Regions from separate parts of the Paenibacillus sp. PsM32 genome, predicted to be linked through region 2. Evidence: riboswitches for the same ligand, from Rfam matches in the RefSeq annotation. Region 2 holds a riboswitch; each other region holds the start of a gene.
The links. A riboswitch is a leader RNA that binds a small molecule or an ion and turns the genes downstream of it on or off. The one in region 2 is predicted to bind cyclic di-AMP.
Positions count from the first base shown of each region.

Region 1: it holds a riboswitch for cyclic di-AMP, as region 2 does, so the genes downstream of both, kdpF (K(+)-transporting ATPase subunit F) here and QCD85_RS11090 (hypothetical protein) in region 2, are expected to answer to the same signal.
Region 3: it holds a riboswitch for cyclic di-AMP, as region 2 does, so the genes downstream of both, QCD85_RS21960 (ubiquitin-like domain-containing protein) here and QCD85_RS11090 (hypothetical protein) in region 2, are expected to answer to the same signal.

Region 1 covers NZ_JARUWY010000010.1:99,893-102,166, reverse strand. The annotation lists gene kdpA (potassium-transporting ATPase subunit KdpA) at 1-1,026, opposite strand, end outside; gene kdpF (K(+)-transporting ATPase subunit F) at 1,046-1,126, opposite strand; cyclic di-AMP (ydaO/yuaA leader) riboswitch at 1,375-1,556, opposite strand; cyclic di-AMP (ydaO/yuaA leader) riboswitch at 1,619-1,823, opposite strand; gene QCD85_RS17975 (carboxypeptidase regulatory-like domain-containing protein) at 2,127-2,274, opposite strand, start outside.
Region 2 covers NZ_JARUWY010000004.1:226,219-228,492, forward strand. The annotation lists gene QCD85_RS11085 (hypothetical protein) at 1-252, opposite strand, end outside; cyclic di-AMP (ydaO/yuaA leader) riboswitch at 663-840, shown strand; gene QCD85_RS11090 (hypothetical protein) at 962-1,357, shown strand; gene QCD85_RS11095 (oxidoreductase) at 1,439-2,176, shown strand; gene QCD85_RS11100 (hypothetical protein) at 2,222-2,274, shown strand, end outside.
Region 3 covers NZ_JARUWY010000018.1:13,092-15,365, forward strand. The annotation lists gene QCD85_RS21955 (TatD family hydrolase) at 1-581, shown strand, start outside; cyclic di-AMP (ydaO/yuaA leader) riboswitch at 777-1,000, shown strand; gene QCD85_RS21960 (ubiquitin-like domain-containing protein) at 1,324-2,274, shown strand, end outside.

The DNA.
Region 1 (2,274 bases), on a different contig from region 2:
AGCGGTTGTGACGACAGAGTAGAATGAAGATTGTGCTTCACCTAACCGTACTTCTTTCCCTTCCATCGATCCAGACTGATGTTGAATACCTAATTGATTAATCAATGGATTCCCTTGAGATTCACTGACAAGAGACACACTAAGCATGACGACAAACATCATCACCATGGATACAAATAATACTCTACCTTGTTTGGAGTTGCCGACCATTTTACCATACGTAAATGGAAGTGACATCGGTACAAGTAACATCATTAACATCTGTAACATGTTACTGAATCCGCCCGGATTTTCAAAAGGATGAGCAGAGTTGGCTCCAAAATATCCGCCACCATTGTTACCTAATTCTTTGATCGCTAGAAATGATCCTATAGGGCCGGTACCAATCTGTTGCTCTGTTCCTTGTAACGTCTGCGCAGTGATTAAAGTATGCAATGTCTGCGGTACACCTAATCCTACAAATACAATTGCCATCACAAATGCTAATGGTAACAAGATTCGTGTGATTGCTCGTACGAGATCTGTAAAGAAATTGCCGAGTGGCTTACCTGTGATTCCTCTAATAAATGCAATAGCGACTGCAATCCCTGTTGCCGGCGATACAAACATCATAAAGATGATCGCTGTCATCTGTGAAAATAAAGACAATCCGCTTTCTCCACTATAATGTTGTAAATTGGTATTTGTAATAAAACTAATCGCTGTATTAAATGCCAGATCAGGACTCATATTGGTAATCCCTGCTGGATTCATTGGTAAAATATGTTGGAAACGAAAGATCATGTACGTAATCAGCAATATCACTGAATTACTGATCAGAACTGCTCCTGCATACTGTTTCCATGTTTGATTTTCATTTTTGATACCGCCGAACCTGTAAATCCATTTCTCTATCGGATAAAACCAACGATCCAAGCGATTGGGTTTATTTTCAAAAGCATAAGCAATATAATGTCCGGTTGGCCGAGCAATAATTATAGCGATGATAATAGTGACTGCAATTCCGATATATGAAAAGATACTCACGATGTTCTCCCCTGACCCATTAGAATTTTTCTGGATAAATCAATGCATAACATAGATAGATTGTTAATCCACCAATAATAATCCACAGCAGCCAAGTCATCGCTTATTCCTTCTTTCTCCGATAGCTACAGATGCCCATTGCAGCAACCCGCTCAACCCTAAAGTCATGATCACCATTAAACCAATCATCAGTATATCCATCATGTGTGTAAGACTCCCTGCATTCATTTTGTAAGTAATCATTTGCTAAAAAAGGCATAAAAAAAGAAGCCTGGAGAAAAGCAGAACTTTTCCCCAGGCCTCTACAAACACGCACACTTATCGTGTACCTGCCGAGTTGCTGGTTAGGAGTTCTCCCCTATACGCTTACGGAGTTAGCTGTCGGATTCGGGCTGGAAGATCGCCCGTTCCGGTAGATACCGGAATTCACCCCATGTTGTGTAGTAACTGACTCTTCGTATCAGTTATCTTCATCAACGGTTGGTTCCCCCGCTTTTCATATGCATATGAAAATTAAGCGTTGTGACATTGTTAACATATCAAAAAACACAGAGTCGTATTACACTGTGTCAGATCGGCACAAGCTTCACACTTCTCTCCTAATCCACGCTTACGAGGTTAGCTGTCGGATTCGGGCGGTGAGAGTCGCCCTACTGCATTGTCTGACTATACCATGGTTAAGTCAGTATGCAGATTCACCCCAACGATTCACATTCCGGCTCTCACACCGTTTTGTGAAATCGCAATTTGGTTCCCCCGTTTTTCGGTTAATACCGAAAACTCAGCGATCAACAAACATTGGAAACTTCATTTATATCAGTTGCTGAATCGTATTCATCAACTGCCTGCAATGAATAATACGCCTGTCCTTGTCAACTGTAAAGCTGAGAAAAGACGCAAAAAAAGCTGTGAATCATCACAGCTTTCATTTTCAGATAACTATTGAAAAGTTATCTATCTCAGGCTCCTATTTTCTCTCTTTTTCATCGTTTATCTACTTTTTTATTTTAGTTACATGATATTCATCATTGTTTTGCAGTAAATTCTGAAAACGATTATGTCATTTGTTACGCAACATCCTATTATTTTGCCTTGTTATGTCAACCTGTATAAATTTCATAAGCAAAATGGTACAACGTGCTGATGTCTGAATTAAGTTGTTTTCCATTGTTGAAAAATTGGATTCTGACTACATCATAGTAATGTCTGTACCGAGATGATTGGAATGTATATTGTCCTACACCCGGG
Region 2 (2,274 bases):
CGTAGAGAATACCCGGCACCATTTCACCAGGTCTAAATGTTGAACCTGATCGGTAAACGAATATTCCGCCCAACCGGTAATCCCATGACTTGCTATTTTTAACAGCCCACAATGCAGATACCCATCCATATCAGGTAACGCGAGCAGATGATTATCATACTGGAACACTTCAATCGAATGAATATGATGTATAGCCAGATCCACCGTGGATACAGTGTTGCTAGCAGGCGCTATCGGCGAAATTAAACTCATCTCAAATCTACACTCCTTCAAATAAAATCGCTATCTCTATACATAGTAAAACCAGATAAATCAGTAGCCGGCACACTTTTTTGATGTCAGATATTGTTAGCAATCATAGTACCGTTAAGGGTAGAAGTAAAATCAAATCTAAGCTTTTAATAGGCGTTATATGCTTGAAAATAACGATGTAATCGGATTCATTGGACTCAATCACGTTCTAATGGCTATCATGCTCGCTGATGCAACCTTTTATATAAATACTGCGCAAACAGCAGAAAAAAAGGATGGAATGATGCAAATAAGAGCATACTGCTCAAAAGATAAAGGAATTGATTCAAATTCACTCCTTATGAAGAGTCAGACTGCTTTACAAACGAAAAAGGCGGGCGTATGATTTCATTCAAGTTCATTACAGCTTAATGACTGAAAGGCTAAATCTAGACCTTTCAGAAAGCGGGGGAACCATACGAATAGACAGGGTATTACAAGATCTATTCAGGGGTGAATCAGAGATGACAGCTCAGGCTGATCTATCTGTAGGGAGACTCTTACTTCCGAATCCGTCAGCTAACCTCGTAAGCTGCAATAAGAGAGACGACAACAGTCATCTATGCCATTATCAGGGGCTTTTTTGCTCCTGTCTTAGAAGCTGATGAAGAGGTCCTCTTCTAACGGCTTTTTTTTGTTGTCTACAATGAGTGGAGGAGCGCGAACACGCATGGAGTACGAACAGGAATTTGTACTGGTATCGCCTGCTACAGTAGCAGGGGAGCAATTTATTCAATTACTCAAAGTTAAAAAAATACCGTTTGCTATTATAGTGAACAGTCAGGCAGATCAGATTCGATTTGAAAAGATAGGTATTGAGCATATTCTAGTAATAGATACTCAGCGACAAGACTTATGGCGTATCCCGCAATTGAATATTGGCAAAATCTATTTATTTGAACGTAGTCTACCGTTATGTTGTCGTTATATCCAGATCTGTCGTGCATGGACATCTGATAAGCTATATGTCATTACAGAAGGCAGCCAATCACGCTTAATTTATCGTGGTTTGGGTGCAGATTATATTATTCATACCAATGGAAGTAGCGCTTCGTTTTTATTATAAAAAAAGACTGCTGATCCAACGATCATTTTATTTTGCAATTTGTCGGTGATATCTTGATAATAAAGAAGATAGAGAACCAAGATGATGCGCAGAATGGAGATGATCGTTGTGATCGGTAAAACAGCACTCGTCGCTGGAGCAACAGGTCTTGTGGGCAAAAAGTTGTTGCGTCAGTTATTAGATAGCACAGAATATACACGAGTGATTGCTCTTGTCCGCGAACCTGTGCAACAACTACAACATCTGAAGTTGCAACAGATCGTAGTGGATTATCATAGATTAGAAGATTATCGAGCAGAGATGAAAGCAGATGATGTTTTTTGCTGTCTCGGTACAACGATTAAGCAAGCAGGAACGCAAGCGCAGATGATCGAGATTGATGTATTGTATCCTGTGTCTGTCGCTATGGTGGCGTACAAACAAGGAGCCAAGCAGTTTATCGTGATCAGCTCGATGGGCGCTGATCCCAAATCCAGTATTTTTTATACACGTACCAAAGGAGATATGGAGCAACGGTTACAACAAGTTGGTTATTCTTCATTATCGATTGTTCGCCCCTCTTTATTGCTAGGCAAACGCAAAAATAGCCGCGCAGGAGAGCAATTCGGTGCTGTAGTCTCTCAAGCACTATCATTTCTAATGATAGGTCCTCTCCGCAAATATCGAGGTATCGAAGCAAGTGACGTTGCACGAGCGATGTATCGGATCGCTCAGACCTCCAAGTCAGGTACTCACATATATATGTCAGATCAATTGCAACGAATCGCAGACGAGTCCCAGAGTCGCTCCGCTTCAATGAGCAAATCAGCGAGATCATAGTAGGTTATAGTTCAATTTTTAATTATAGAAATGGAGAATATCAATATGCCTCAGTTAGAACCAAAGCAAGCTGCTTCAATTATCGAAAAATGGATTGC
Region 3 (2,274 bases), on a different contig from region 2:
ATCCTGTAGATGCGATTCATATGCAACCTGGTGATCTCGAATGGATCGAATCGTTATGCAAACATGAGAAAGTAGTCGCTATCGGTGAGATCGGTCTTGATTATCACTGGGATACTTCATCAAAAGAAGTGCAACACAAAGTATTACGTGAACAAATTGGTCTGGCACGCTCCATTCATATGCCGATTGTGATTCATAATCGTGATGCACACGAAGATATTGTAAAGATTTTACGTGAAGAAAATGCACATGAAGTCGGAGGAGTAATGCACTCTTTTTCAGGTAGCTGGGAAACAGCTAAAATGTGTCTTGATATGGGCTTCCATTTATCGTTTGGAGGACCGATTACATTCAAAAATGCGAAGCAACCTAAAGAGGTGTTACAAAAGGTTCCGAGGGACCGTCTTTTACTTGAAACAGATTCCCCATTTTTGACACCACATCCTTATCGTGGAAAACGAAATGAGTCCGGTTATGTGACACTTGTAGCAGAAGCGGCAGCAGCGTTAAAAGGGGTATCACTGGAAGAAATTAGTACAATTACAACTAAAAATGCACTGGAACGATTTGGCATTCGATGAAAAACAGAGTAAATCACGCAAAAAACATCGTTAAACGGATATATGAATAAATTATCATCAAAAAATCGAAGAATATGACAACTTTTTAACCATTTATTCAGAAAAACGTGCTTGCTCGTCGCTTTACATGAGGGTTGGGTTCGGGATATTATTTCATCAGTGATTTAATCTTGCTGTTATCACGCAAGATTCCATGATTCGGTCTCGCTGAGTTTCCTGCATAGGAAAACGGGGGAACCAACATATGTCTTCAAGCCATTATTATCAGAATACCGAAGTCATTATGTATGATTCCTTTTACAGGGTCTATGGGGTGAATTGGAGGTACTCGCGCCATGAGCGGAGGAGCCTTCAAAGGGCAAGCAATACAATGTGTCCGAATCCGACAGCTAACCCCGTAAGCGATGCAGAGGCAACCTCGTATTTTCTAACGTTTTCCGAACTGTATTCAAATACGTCGGAAGCCAAGGAAAAGTTGCTCTTGCTCTTTTCCAGAGGCTTCTTTTGTTTTGGGCAAAAGGAAAAGGTATAGAGATACGATATTTGAAGCTTGATCTTTCAGATATTAGGTATGTCCCTTAGACTGACCATGGCGCAGGCATTTTTGAACATCACGAAAGATTATCACACAGATTCGATAATCTTATGCTTACGATCAGCCTGTGAAAATTCTGTTATATAGTCGCGTCATATACAATTACGTCACAGCTAGACGGCGAGACTATGAAGGAGGACGGAAGAAGTGGCAATTGCTCCTTTCGAAAAAACCCATGGTTCGCGCTCATCCAGCATGTCTTATGCGCTGAGTTGGAAGCAACAAAATCTACGCTATGTATTGTGGGCTGCATTATTGGTTATCGCTCTTGCAGCGATGCTATTGTCCCTACTTTATAATCAAGCGGGTAAAAATATTTCTGTTGTCATTGACGGCAAAGCACAAACCGTGGAAACACGTAAATTGATGCTTTCTCAACTGCTTGATGAAAATCAAATTAAAGTGGCACCACAAGATAAAGTGTCAATGCCGATGAATGGCGCACTTCAAGACGGCGATAAAGTTTATATTAACCATGCGGTTGCAGTAAACATTACGGCAGATGGTGGCACGAAGAAAATCTATACCACCTCTAAGACAGTTGGTAACACATTGGAGCAAGCTGGATTAACATTGTCAGGTCAAGATCAACTTACACCAGCAATGGAATCTTCAGTTCATGACAATATGGATATCAAGATTGTTCGCACCAAATCGTTTGTAGCGAAAAAAGTTGTAAAGATTCCTTATCAAACTGTTAAAAAAACCGATGCTTCTATGGTTGAAGGTAAAACAAAGTTAGTACAAAGTGGTCAAACAGGTAAAGTGGTTCAATACATCGAGAAAGTATACGAAGATGGAGAATTCGTCTCCAAACGTATGGTTGATAAAAAAACAACCGCAAAAGTGCAAGATAAGATTGTAGCAATAGGCACCAAAAAAGAAGAGCCTAAGCTTCTTGCAGCTGCATCATCTAGTGGAGGTTCCAGTAATAGTACTTCCAAAGCAGGTGTAGATTTTTCTTATGCGAAAGTACTGAACAATGTATCTCTTACTGCTTATTCGTCTCAAGAACCTGGTCTAGGTACAGTGACTGCTTCTGGAGCACGTGTAACAGAAGGTCGTACGATTGCAGTCGATACGAGTGTCATTCCTATG